Regions from separate parts of the Rhizobium sp. RSm-3 genome, predicted to be linked through region 2. Evidence: riboswitches for the same ligand, from Rfam matches in the RefSeq annotation. Region 2 holds a riboswitch; each other region holds the start of a gene.

Region 1 (4,347 bases), on a different contig from region 2:
GCGCTCTCGCCCGATGCGGGCAGCACCTGTGCAGTCGACGATATCGGAGAAATCGTCATCGTCCGGCGCTACGTCGGTAAAGGTGGCGCCGTTTGCCGCCAGTTGCTCTTTCAGCGCCCGCAGCGCCTGGCGCGGGTCCAGATGCGCCTCACCTGGGAAGAACAGGCCGTGCCTGAAACGGGTGGCGAGCGCGGGCTCAAGGGCGGCGATATCGTTCTCGTCAACCCATTGATAACCGGTCGTGCGGCCGGCAAATCGCTTCAGCTCGCCATGGTCGCGCGTCGAGGCGACGACGAGCGTGCCGTTGCGGACGGTGCTGCCCGGCAGGATCGCTTCCCAGCGATCGGCGGCATCGAGGCCGCCCGTCAGCACCGCCTCATCGGCGCTTTCCCGCTCGCACCAGGGCGCCAGCATGCCGCCGGCGAGCCAGGACGCCGCACGAGCGAAGTTCGGGTGCGGGTCGAAGACCGTGACATCGGCACCGCGGGCATGCAGCTCGCGGGCGACGGTGAGGCCGGCGACGCCGGCCCCTTTGACAAGCACGCGCATGTCAGTCCGCCCCGTGCGCGGAGGTCTCGATCGGCATATAGAGATCGCCGCCCTCACGGTATTTCGCCGCCATCGCGTCCAGCCCCTCCTTCTGCGCTTCGGCGCGGATGTCATGCGATATGCGCATGGAGCAAAATTTCGGGCCGCACATCGAACAGAAATGCGCCACCTTGTGGGCTTCCTTCGGAAGCGTCTCATCGTGGAAGGAGCGGGCCGTTTCGGGATCGAGCGACAGGTTGAACTGGTCTTCCCAGCGGAATTCGAAACGCGCCCGCGACAGCGCGTCGTCTCGAAGGCGCGCCGCCGGATGGCCCTTGGCGAGGTCGGCGGCATGGGCGGCGATCTTATAGGTGATGACGCCGGTCTTGACGTCGCTGCGGTCGGGCAGGCCGAGATGCTCTTTCGGGGTGACGTAGCAGAGCATAGCCGTGCCGAACCAGCCGATCATCGCCGCACCGATGCCGGAGGTGATATGGTCGTAGCCGGGCGCGATATCGGTCGTCAGCGGTCCCAGCGTGTAGAAGGGCGCCTCGCCGCAGACGGCGAGCTGCTTGTCCATGTTCTCCTTGATCTTGTGCATCGGCACGTGGCCGGGGCCCTCGATCATCACTTGGCAACCCCTCGCCCAGGCGATCTTGGTCAGTTCGCCGAGCGTTTCCAATTCTGCGAACTGTGCCGCGTCGTTGGCGTCGGCAATCGAACCCGGACGCAGGCCGTCTCCGAGCGAGAAGGAGACGTCATAGGCCCGGCAGATGTCGCAGATCTCTTCGAAATGCTCGTAAAGGAAGCTCTCGCGGTGATGATGCAGACACCACTTGGCCATAATCGAACCGCCGCGCGAGACGATGCCGGTGACGCGGTTGACGGTGAGCGGGATGTAATGCAGCCGCACGCCGGCATGGATGGTGAAATAGTCGACGCCCTGTTCCGCTTGCTCGATCAGCGTATCGCGATAAATTTCCCAGGTAAGATCCTCGGCGATGCCGCCGACCTTTTCCAGCGCCTGATACAGCGGCACCGTGCCGATCGGCAGTGGCGAATTGCGGACGATCCATTCGCGGATATTGTGGATGTTGCGGCCGGTCGAAAGATCCATGACCGTATCGGCGCCCCAGCGGGCGGCCCAGACCATCTTCTCGACTTCTTCGGCCATTGATGAGGTGACGGCGGAATTGCCGATATTGGCGTTGATCTTCACCAGAAAATTCCGACCGATGATCATCGGCTCGGCTTCGGGGTGGTTGATGTTGGCGGGGATGATCGCCCGACCGGCGGCGACTTCCCGGCGGACGAATTCCGGCGTGACGTGATCGGGAATATCGGCGCCGAAGCTCTCGCCGTCGCGCACCAGCGCTTCGGCCTTGGCCTTGCGGCCGAGATTCTCGCGAATGGCGATGAACTCCATCTCCGGCGTGATGATGCCGGCGCGTGCATAGGCGAGCTGGGTGACGGCTTTGCCGTCCTTGGCGCGCAGCGGCTGGCGCCGTCCGGGGAATTCCGGCGTCAGCCGGTCGCCGCTGACGAAGCCGTTATCCTCGGGGCGGACATGGCGGCCGTCATAGGCTTCGATATCGCCGCGGGCCAGCAGCCAGTCGCGGCGCAGTGGCGGCAGGCCTTGCTCGATGCGGATCTCCGCACCTTCGATCGTGTAGGGACCTGAGGAATCATAGACGATGACAGGCGGCTCGCCGGCGGTCGGGTGAACGCTGATTTCGCGCATCGGCACGCGGATATTACTGTGGATATCTCCCGCAATATGGATCTTCCGCGAGGCGGGCAGCGGGCCGGTGGTGACGGTCGGGGTGAGGATTTTTGCGGCAATGGTCATGGTTTGAGGCTCCAAGTGGTGGTTGGAGACCCAGTCAATCAGCCGGAATGATGGAAAGACGCCGGCATGGATTCCACGCGTGAATCCGAAGCCTTCGAGCGCTTGCACCGTCCCTACGCCAGTATGAACTGGATCAGGTTCAACGGGTCACTGCGCCACAACCGGCAAAGCCGTATTGTCCAGCAGTATCTCAGCCCCTTGCCGGGACCCCCCTGGTGAATGCGGATAGTCGTAAAGCGCCGTCGGTGAGCGTGTCAAGCTTAAGAGCTTTGCCGTCCCGCTTATATCGTGCGTTTCGGAACCCGGTTGCGTTACTGGCCGAACTGCGGCACATGTCATTTCACTCAACGTCAGGTGGATTATGTCGTTTCGGATTGAACGTCTTATGCGAGAACATCTCAGTGGCGCCGCCGGCGTGCTGGTCAGTGCCTATGCGGGACCTCCGTGGAACGAGAATTGGTCGCTTGAAGCGGCCATTGAAAATGTAAACAACGTGCTTGATACCCCCAAATCCATTGCCCTTGCGGCCATCGACGGAGGCAAGGTGCTGGGGATTGCGCTCGGCATACGACAGAGGCGCCATGCCGGTCCGGTCATTTATCTGGATGAGCTTTCGGTCCTGCCTGAGGCGCAGGGTACTGGAATAGGGACCGCGCTGCTGTCGGCCGTTTTCGAAACGGCAAAGATCGAGGGATGCAACAGCGTCTGGTTGATCTCACAGCGGGAAGGGGCGTTGTCGCAATTTTATCAGCGCAGCGGATTCGCCATCGGCGGCAACCTTGGACTCTACTCCAAATCGAGTGCGTAGCGGTTGGCCCCGTGACCGCGATTCCACTTTGAACCTATCTCGTTGTGGGATGAAAGAGCGCATGTCTGATCGGATTTGTCTGTCCGACATATCGGAAGAAAGCTGGCGAGCGGTCATCGAAACGCTGGGGGCTGCCGGCTGGTCCGTCCGAAAGGGCGGCGGCCTCGATTTCTCCTGGGCTATCCTGGAGCGCGGCGGGATACGGATCGACATGCAATATGATGCATGGCAGGAGGGCGAAATGGCCTTTGCCAAAGCCGACGGATCGACAATAACGATCGATCTTCCAGCACAATTGATGTTGGAGCTGAAATTGAACTGACCCGCCACTAAACGTTCGGCGGCTCTTCTGAAGCGATGCCCGCTCAATCCGGTCGCAATGTCTTGCCGGATTCCGCATCGAAAAGATGAAGCTTCCCTGGCCGAGCGGCGATGGTCGCGACCTGGCCCGGCTCAAAGTCGTGACGGTCGGAAAGCACCGCGACAAGCTCGCCGGACCCGTAGCGCAGGAAGACCATCGTCTCATGGCCGGTGGGTTCGGTGACGCTGACCGTCGTGTCGAGGCCGCTTTGGCTGAGCGAAAGGTGTTCAGGCCGCACGCCGAGAAGCACGGTCTGCCCGTCGGACGCCTGCGGGTTAAAGCCGAGCGCGATCTCGTCACCGGTCTCGGTGACGAAGATCGCACCATCGGCCTTGTAACGGCCTTTCAGCAGATTCATCGACGGTGAGCCGATAAAGGCCGCCACGAATGTATTGCGGGGACGATCGTAGAGTTCCAGCGGCGTGCCGATCTGTTCGACCTTGCCGCCCTGCATGACCACGATCTTGTCGGCCATGGTCATCGCTTCGACCTGATCGTGGGTGACATAGATCGTCGTGGTTCTCAGTCGCTGGTGCAGTTCCTTGATCTCCTTGCGCATCTGCACGCGCAGCTTGGCGTCGAGGTTCGACAAGGGCTCGTCGAACAGGAAAACCTGCGGCGATCGGACGATGGCGCGTCCCATCGCCACGCGCTGGCGCTGGCCGCCCGAAAGCTGGCGCGGATAGCGGTCGAGATAGGGCACGAGGTCGAGGGTTTCGGCCGCCGCCTGCAGCCGCTGCTTGATGATATCGGCAGGCTGCTTCTGCAGACGGAGCGCAAAGACCATGTTTTCGGCAACGG
Region 2 (4,347 bases):
CGCCTGCTGTATGCCGAGAATATTTTCGATTTCCCCGACCGTCCGCTCCTGTTTTGCCAGTATGCAGAGGATCAGAAGTCGGGTGTGATGCGCCAAAGCTTTCAGCAGATCGCTCGCTTCATGGGCTTTTCCAGCGAGTATGTGCAAGTCCTGGCCGGTCATCCCCGGCTCCGGTTTAGGCAACGGCATTCGATATCTCGGAAGGGAGGCGGTGTGGTAGATCAGCACAATAGCATATTCGCACAAGCGAATTGGTCAATAGTGATGAAATGCCAAAAAAGGTCCAAGTAAATCAGCAGATAAGCTGTCCGCCATTGATCTCGATCACCTGGCCGGTGATGTATCCCGACAGCAAGGGAGCTGCCAGGAACAGATAGGCGGGAGCGCAATCCTCCGCCGTGCCGAGCCGCTGCAACGGGATGGATTTCCGGGTCTGCTCCAGTTTTTCCCTGGAGGAATAGCGCTCGTGGAAATCCGTCTCGATCGTTCCCGGCGAGACGCAGTTGACGCGGATGCCGTCCGGGGCAAGCTCGCGGGCAAGCGCCTTCGAATAGGTCGCAACGAAGGCTTTCGAGGCCGAATAGATTGAGGAGCCGGGGCTGCCGCCGGTCAGCGCCGAGATCGAAACTGTGTTGACGACGGCAGCACCCTCGGCCGCCTTCAATGCCGGCAGCAAGGCGCGCGTCAGCGCCACCACCGATGTCTGGTTGAGCCGGATGACCGCCTCATATTCCGCGTCGGTCAGCGTCGCAGCCGGAAAACGGCCGAGCATGGTGCCGGCATTGTTGACGAGCACATGCACCTTGTCGAAGAATGCGAGAACATCTTCGGCAAATTGCGCCGCCCCGCCGGCGGCGGAGAAATCGGCATGCAGCAGCAGCGCCCGTCTTTCCGATTCAGCCGTCAGCAGGAAATCCGGCAGGTCTCGCCCCGGCTTGCGCCCGGTGTGAACGATGACCTTCGCGCCGCAATCCAGAAACTGCCGAGCGACTTCCAGGCCGATGCCGCGGCCGGCGCCGGTGACGACGACATTGCGATTTTCAAACAGTCTTGGATGAAACACGAAGCCGTCCTCCTCGGTTGCGTCACTCGCCCTTAACATATGAGCACCGCGACCGAAAGAAAGGCAGACATCGATCTTTCCGGGAGAGACTTGGCTCTCCCGGAAAGACTTGGCTCTCCCGGAGAGACTTGGCTCTCCCGAAGGCTAGTTTTCGGTCTGCAGCAGCCGCGCACCCGGCCCTTCCTTGCCGAGCCGGTCGCAGGGATTGCGCAGCGGACAGCTTTCGATCGACAGACAGCCGCAGCCGATGCAGCCGGCCAGGCGGTCGCGCAACAGGCTGAGCTGGCCGATTCGCGCGTCGAGATCGTCCTTCCATCGTGCCGACAACGTCTGCCAGTCCGCGGCCGTCGGCGTGCGCCCCTGCGGCAGCGAGTGGAACGCCGCCTGGATTTCCACAAGCGGAATGCCGACACGCTGCGCCACCTTAATGATGCCGAGGCGGCGAAGTACGTCGCGCCCGTAGCGCCGCTGGTTGCCGCGGGAGCGGATGCTCGAGATCAAACCCTTTGTCTCGTAGAAATGCAGCGCCGAAACGGCAAGACCGCTGCGCTCAGCCACCTCACCGACCGTCAGCAGTTTGCCGGGCTGCGCTGCCGGAATCCGATCCATGTCTCTTGACCTCAATATTAGTTGAGGTTTTATAACCCTTGCTCCTGCAATCGTAAAGCCCGATCGGGCGCCCGCCAGCGCGGACGCCTTGCGCACGCCGACATCGCCGCCTGAGGCAGCAAGCTGCGGTCCCGTTCCCGGCAGGTACGGGCCCACCGAGGAACACCCGAGCGGGACTTCCGCTCGGGTGTTTCCCTGAGATCAGATCCATTCCGACTGGACGGACCGGTTCGCAATTTTGCGGTTGCGGGAAGAAAACCCGGGTGGTAGTTTCCGCCGAAATACAGGGGAGCTCCGTATCGCCGGGGCTGAGATGTGAGGCGCAAGCCTCTGGACCCTTCAAAGCTGATCTGGGTAATGCCAGCGGAGCGAGGTTCAGATGTTCTCAAGCGCAGAAGTGTCAGTCTATCCGATATCAGGCAACCTCGTCGGCATCATTCTCGATGCCGTCAAGGCGCTCGATCCCGATAGCGACCGGCTGCCCATCGAGACCGAAATCAAACGCTGATGACACTGCCACGACCTTCGCATTCGCGTCTTGCAGCGCTCCGCGCCGCTCTCTATCGGGCAATGCCCGCCTTGCTCGCGGGCTTCGCCTTTCTGGCGGCATGGGAGGTCTATGTCGATCTTTCCGGCATCAAGCCTTCCATCCTGCCGGCGCCTTCGCGCATTCTCATCCAGGGCTGGCTGAACCGCGAAGCGCTGATATCAAACACCTGGCCGACGCTCGGCGCGACGCTTGGCGGTTTCGCGCTGTCGCTTGCCTTCGCCTTCGCCGCTTCGATCCTCATGGATTTCATGCCTTTCATGCGCCGGGCATTGCTGCCGATCTTCATCGCCAGCCAGACCCTGCCGCTGGTGGCGATCGCGCCGCTTGTCGTCCTCTGGTTTGGCTTCGGCCTCTTGCCGAAGATCCTGCTGGTGGCGCTCGTCACCTTCTTCCCGCTGCTTGTCGCCCTGCTGCAGGGCTATGAATCGACCGACCGCGACATCGCCGAACTTTTGAACTCGATGAAAGCGAGCCGCTGGCGCATCTTCCGCCTGGCACGGCTTCCCTCCGCGCTGCCCTATTTCTTCGCCGGCCTGCGGATCTCGATCACCTATGCCGTCGTCGGCGCGATCTTTGCCGAATATGCCGGCGCCGCCCGCGGCCTCGGCATCTATATCCTCAACGCCAAGAATAATTTCCGTCCCGATCTGGTGCTCGCCGCCGTCGTTGTCAGCGCCGTGCTCACCCTCTGCCTCTTCGGCCTGACGCTCTTGATCCAGCGCCTTGTCATGCCCTGGCAACCATCCGGGGAGCGGCGCCGATGAGCGATACAATGGTTGAGCTGCGGAATATCGCCAAATCCTTCGACGGCATGAAGGTGCTGGGCGATATTTCGCTCAGCGTCGCAAGCGGCGAGTTCGTTTCGATCGTCGGCCCGTCCGGCTCCGGAAAATCGACAGTGCTCCGATTGCTGACGCAGGCGCTTCGGCCCGATTCCGGCACCGTGCTTTTCAACGGCGCGCCACTGGAAGAGGCGCCGCACTCCTTCGCCTTCATGCCGCAGCGCGATGCGCTGATGCCCTGGCGCCGGATCATCGACAATGCCGCCCTTGGCCTCGAGGTGCGGGGCATGAGCCGCCGGGCAGCGCGCGCCACTGTCGCGCCGCTATTCGAACGCTTCGGCCTTGCCGGTTTCGAACACCATTATCCCTCCGAATTATCCGGCGGCATGCGCCAGCGCGCCGCCCTGTTGCGCACCGTCGTCCAGACCCAGGACATGCTGCTGCTCGACGAGCCGTTCGGCGCGCTCGACGCGCTGACGCGCACGCAGATCCAGGAATGGCTGCAGGGCATGTGGACCGAACACCGCTGGACGGCGCTGCTGATCACCCATGACGTCCGCGAGGCCGTGTTCCTCTCCGACCGTATCTACGTGCTTTCGGCCCGCCCGGCGCGTATCATCCGCGAATTCCACGTTCCCCTGCCCCGTCCGAGAAGCATTGCCGATCTCGGCTCGCCGGCGGCCCAGGCGATCGAAACCGAAATCCTGCAAACCCTGCTTCATCCGCTAGAACAGGATGATTTTGGGCCGATCGGTCTAAAATCTGAATCCTGTGCCAATATAAAGAGTTAGAGCATGATGCCGAAAACTGCTCACACTTTTCGGCATCATGCTCCAGAGACCTGAGGAGGTCACCATGCTGCTTCTCACCCGTCGCCAGACGATCTTCGCCGCCCTCGCGGCAAGCCTTGCCGGCCGCCCCGCCTTCGCCCAGTCAGCGCCCGCAAAGGCGCGCATCGCGCTCGACTGGACGCCCAACACCAACCATATCGGCATCTATGTCGCCAAGGCGAAGGGCTTCTATGCCGCCGCCGGCCTCGATGTCGAAATTCTTCCCTTTACCGACACCAGCGCCGGCACGCTGGTGTCGAACGGCGTCGCCGACTTCGGCATCAGCAGCGAGATCGAGGCCATCACACAGCGCGCCGCCGGCGGCGACGTGAAGATGGTCTACGGCGTCGTCCAGACCGAAACAGCGCGGCTGATCTTCAAGGGCGGACGCGACGACATCAAGAGCCCCAAGGATCTCGACGGCAAGACCTATGGCGGCTTCGGCGGCACCTGGGAGAGCGCACTGGTCTCCGCGATGATCCGCAACGATGGCGGCAAAGGCGAGGTCAACAC
Region 3 (4,347 bases), on a different contig from region 2:
CGACACTTTATCAAAGTCGTCGGTCAGCTTCGGTCCGGATGAATTTGTCTCCGCTCTTCCGAACACCATTTCCCGAGGAAGGTCTGTCCTGGGATCGGCTTGCCGACGCCCGCCGAATGCGGGTTGGTCGGCGGCGTAAGGACGGCGCCACTGAGCCCCGAATTGACATTGAACAGCGCGCCGCCGGCCTTGATGTTGGCGTCGCCGATCGCCTAGACGGAACTGACGATCGTCGTGCCGTTGGCCATGACCAGCCGGGCGTGCCGAGGGTGACCTAGATGTTCAGCAAAGATGCATCCAGGAGTGCGCGGTGCTCAAACCCCTGCCTACGGAACTGACAGATTAAAAAACCTCCTGGCGGAGCAATTCAAAGTCTTCGACGTTAGTCATTAGTGCGATCAGTTCTGACGGTCTATCCGTGGAGTTTATATAAAAAAGGAGGGGATAGCTGACAAAATCCTGCTCTACAGGATCGCCATCAAATGGATCAATATTCTTTTTTAAAACGAATTGCTCTTCGCCTCCCGCGCCAAAGACATAATAAACCCCGGCCTGATAAAAACTATCTCGCTCGGTGAAGAAAAATCCAAACACCGATTCTACTGCAGCCTTTGCTTCTGCAAGTGAATTCTTTCGTATTCCATACAATATAAAGCTTGGCATAATACATTATTACTCCGGAAAGAATATACCAGGAGACCTGTTCGTCGCTGCGGTCGATGTGCCATAGATCATAAAATTAACCTCACGTCCTGTCTGCACATTAAGCTTGCTTGCCAGGTCACTCAGTCCGAGAGCTGCGAGATCACGGCCACTTAGCGGTCCCGTCCTTGTGCCAGAACTCCTAAGGCCAATCCCCAGAGACTGCGCGCGCTGTAACAGCCCAGGGCTTACTACAGCAATGTCAAAGTCGCTAATCCGACCGACGTCAAACGCTTCACCGGTCGAGTAGCTTCGGCCAGTTACAGCACTCCCCTGAAGGATTGTCTGAACATTGTCATAACCAGCGCGAGCAAACCCCGCCCTTATATCACGGCCCAACGTCGCAAATTCACCCGTACTAGCACAACGCGCAACTTACGCGAAGCTGGTCATCTGCTCGTTATCATTGAAAATACGACACATAAACGGATAGGATGAATATTTCTGGATCTGCGGAAATCCATGAAAGCCTGAGGAAGATGAGCTGCACTCATTTTAAACAAGAGACCTTTCGAGACGCCTGCATCTTTCCCGATCCCGCACAGAAATACGGAGATGTATTTCAGAAATTCCTTACACCCGCGGTTGCTGCTCCTATTCTTCTCGGAAAGGAAAGGACAACCGAATGGCGAAACCGCAGTGGCCGACGCAGCCCGGGACGGAATCTGCGGGGCGGCATTCGGGAAAACCTGATCAAGACCCGAATCGACGGCAAGCTCTCGGCCTTCGTAAAGCCCGGACTGACCGTCGAGGACGATAGCGTGCCCGCCGCGGACTTCACGCGCTGCGCCGTCGCAGCACTGTCATTTTCGAGATGACATCCGCCCCGTTCTCTGCGAAAAAGAGCGCGATGAGAGACAGGGGCGTTCGTCGACAGACGGGCTGAGAAGCACCCTTCGAACCTGAACCGGATAATGCCGGCGGAGGGAGTCGCTCGGGGTCGCGGTTCGCCGCACGAATTACCCCGTGCCCGCCCCGCCTGAAAGGGGCCACATATGCAGACCAGGACCACACCAGGAGCCATGCTGAAGGCGATGCGCGAGAAGCCGCCGCTCGTTCAGTGCATCACCAATTACGTCGCCATGAACATCGCCGCCAATGTTCTCCTGGCCGCCGGCGCCTCGCCGGCCATGGTGCATGCGGCTGAGGAAGCCGGCGAATTCGCCGGCATCGCCAACGCGCTGACCGTCAATATCGGCACGCTGTCGACGCAATGGATCGACGGCATGCAGGCGGCGGCAAAGGCGGCGACCTCGGCCGGCAAACCCTGGGTGCTCGATCCGGTCGCCCATTATGCCACGGCGTTCCGCCGCGATGCGGTCGCCGGTCTGCTGGCGCTCAAGCCCACGATCATCCGCGGCAACGCCTCCGAAATCATCGCGCTCGCCGGCGGCGAGAGCAGCGGCCAGGGCGTCGACAGCCGCGATCCGGTCGAGCGGGCCGAAGGTTCGGCGCGATGGCTGGCCGAGCGCCAACAGGCGATCGTCGCCGTCACCGGTGCCGTCGATTTCGTCACCGACGGCCAGCGGGCTGTGCGCATCACAGGCGGATCGACCTTGATGCCGCAGGTTACCGCGCTCGGCTGCTCGCTCACCTGCCTCGTCGGCGCCTTTGCCGCCACGGTGCCCGAGGATATGTTCGGGGCGACGGTCGCCGCCCTTGCAACGTTCGCCATCGCCGGCGAGGAGGCAGCGCTGGGTGCGGCCGGTCCCGGCTCCTTTGCCTGGCGCTTCCTCGACGCGTTGAACGCGCTCGACGCCGAAACGCTCGATGCCAGGGCACGGGTATCGGCGGCATGAAGACTTTCGACCTTTCGCTCTATCTCGTCCTCGATCCCGATCTCTGCGCCGGGATCGGCATGGTCGAGACCGCGCGGCTTGCCGTTGCCGGCGGCGCGACGATGGTGCAGCTGCGCGACAAACATGCCGGCACGGCCGGGATGATCGAGACCGGACGCGCCTTGAAACAGGCGCTTGATGGCACCGGCGCGCTCCTCATCGTCAACGACGATGTCAAGGCGGCGATCGCCATCGGCGCCGACGGGTTGCATATCGGCCAGGAGGATATGGATGCGGTGACAGCGCGGGCGATGATCGGCTCCGACATGATCCTCGGCCTGTCGGTCGAAACCGCGGCGCTTGCCGCTGCCGTCGATCCCGATGTCGTCGACTATACCGGCGTCGGGCCGGTGTTTGCGACACCGACCAAGGCCAACCACAAGCAGCCGATCGGCTTTGACGGTCTTGCCAAGCTGGTGGCGGCTTCGCCGGTGCCCTCGGTTGCGATCGGCGGGCTCAAGGCGGAGCATGTGGCCGAAGTCTTTGCCGCAGGCGCGAGCGGGCTTGCCGTCGTCTCCGCCATCTCAGGCACGCCCGACCCGGAAGCGGCGACGCGCCGCATCGCCGCTGAAATTCGAAAGGCCCGCCCATGATCCGCAACGTCCTCTCCATCGCCGGTTCCGATCCCTCGGGCGGCGCCGGCATCCAGGCCGATCTCAAGGCCTTCTCCGCCCGCGGCGTCTACGGCATGGCGGTGCTGACCGCGCTGACGGCGCAGAACACGCAAGGGGTCACCGGCGTGCATCTGGTGCCGGCTGCATTCGTTGCCGATCAGATCAACGCCGTCTTTGCCGATGTGCGTGTCGATGCCGTCAAGATCGGCATGATCGCCAATGCCGGCATCGCCGAAGCCGTTGCTGGAGCGCTCGCCGCAGCTCTGGCCGAGGGACGCGGCATCCCCATCGTCATCGATCCCGTGATGATCGCCAAGGGCGGCGCCGCCTTGCTGGCACCCGAAGCCGTCGACGTGCTGACCCGCCGGCTGCTGCCGCTCGCGACGCTGCTGACCCCGAACCTGCCTGAGGCCGCCGCCCTGCTGCATCAGCCGGTGGCGACAAACCGCGCCGAGATGGCGGCGCAGGCCGAGCAACTGCGCGCGCTCGGCCCGGCCGCCGTGCTGGTCAAAGGCGGTCATCTCGACAGCGAGGAAAGCCCCGACGTGCTTGCCGCGGCCGATGGTCTGCACTGGTTCGAAGCCCGGCGCGTGCCGACCAAGAACACCCACGGCACCGGCTGCACGCTGTCGAGCGCGCTGGCAGCCGAGCTTGCCAAGGGTGCCTCGGCTGAAGAGGCCGTCGCCATCGCCAAGGATTACCTCGCCGGCGCGGTTGCGGCTTCAGGCAGCCTCAGCGTCGGCTCCGGACACGGCCCGGTGCAGCATTTTCATGCGCTTTGGAAAGCGGCGGGATAAGTGCCTCACGTCGCCGCACGCCTTCATTCAAAACGGCTCGGGCTCCCCGGGCCGTTTTTGCATTTTGGACCCACCCTGCATTGAAACCCGGCCCTCGCGAGGGCCGGCTCTGCGGCTCATTTCAGAATCCCTGTTGACAAGCCCGGTCGCATGGCCAAATCTATGTCATTAAAAAGGGATATATTCCGCAATAACGGAATATTAGGAGGAGTGACAGGGTGCCAGACCTGCTTGTGAGTCTATACTCGACAGAGCTCGCCGACCTGCAACGGAAAGCCGATCATGTCGGCGTCTCCATCCGCCCTCCTCTCCCCCCGGAACTGCATCTCGTCGTCAACTGGGTTCGCGAAGGGTTCAGCGAGAACTGGGCGAGCGAGGTCTCGGTCGCCTTCTCCC

What was found. Region 2 has a riboswitch for thiamine pyrophosphate ahead of BBJ66_RS35725 (YkoF family thiamine/hydroxymethylpyrimidine-binding protein). Riboswitches for the same ligand answer to the same signal wherever they lie in the genome.
Region 1: another riboswitch for thiamine pyrophosphate. It lies ahead of thiC (phosphomethylpyrimidine synthase ThiC); the one in region 2 lies ahead of BBJ66_RS35725 (YkoF family thiamine/hydroxymethylpyrimidine-binding protein).
Region 3: another riboswitch for thiamine pyrophosphate. It lies ahead of thiM (hydroxyethylthiazole kinase); the one in region 2 lies ahead of BBJ66_RS35725 (YkoF family thiamine/hydroxymethylpyrimidine-binding protein).

Annotation. Positions count from the first base shown of each region.
Region 1 covers NZ_MAWZ01000002.1:436,652-440,998, reverse strand. The annotation lists gene thiO (glycine oxidase ThiO) at 1-549, opposite strand, end outside; gene thiC (phosphomethylpyrimidine synthase ThiC) at 551-2,377, opposite strand; TPP riboswitch at 2,470-2,601, opposite strand; gene BBJ66_RS05240 (GNAT family N-acetyltransferase) at 2,739-3,185, shown strand; gene BBJ66_RS05235 (hypothetical protein) at 3,247-3,507, shown strand; gene BBJ66_RS05230 (ABC transporter ATP-binding protein) at 3,551-4,347, opposite strand, start outside.
Region 2 covers NZ_MAWZ01000060.1:128,645-132,991, forward strand. The annotation lists gene BBJ66_RS32075 (ArsR/SmtB family transcription factor) at 1-189, opposite strand, end outside; gene BBJ66_RS32080 (SDR family NAD(P)-dependent oxidoreductase) at 293-1,063, opposite strand; gene soxR (redox-sensitive transcriptional activator SoxR) at 1,208-1,672, opposite strand; TPP riboswitch at 1,948-2,061, shown strand; partial or broken gene BBJ66_RS35725 (YkoF family thiamine/hydroxymethylpyrimidine-binding protein) at 2,052-2,168, shown strand; gene BBJ66_RS32090 (ABC transporter permease) at 2,180-2,986, shown strand; gene BBJ66_RS32095 (ABC transporter ATP-binding protein) at 2,983-3,795, shown strand; gene BBJ66_RS32100 (ABC transporter substrate-binding protein) at 3,860-4,347, shown strand, end outside.
Region 3 covers NZ_MAWZ01000057.1:91,658-96,004, reverse strand. The annotation lists gene BBJ66_RS35930 (DUF596 domain-containing protein) at 1-69, opposite strand, end outside; gene BBJ66_RS27685 (hypothetical protein) at 343-663, opposite strand; gene BBJ66_RS27680 (hypothetical protein) at 1,137-1,520, shown strand; TPP riboswitch at 1,552-1,648, shown strand; gene thiM (hydroxyethylthiazole kinase) at 1,698-2,501, shown strand; gene thiE (thiamine phosphate synthase) at 2,498-3,133, shown strand; gene thiD (bifunctional hydroxymethylpyrimidine kinase/phosphomethylpyrimidine kinase) at 3,130-3,951, shown strand; partial or broken gene BBJ66_RS27660 (GNAT family N-acetyltransferase) at 4,170-4,347, shown strand, end outside.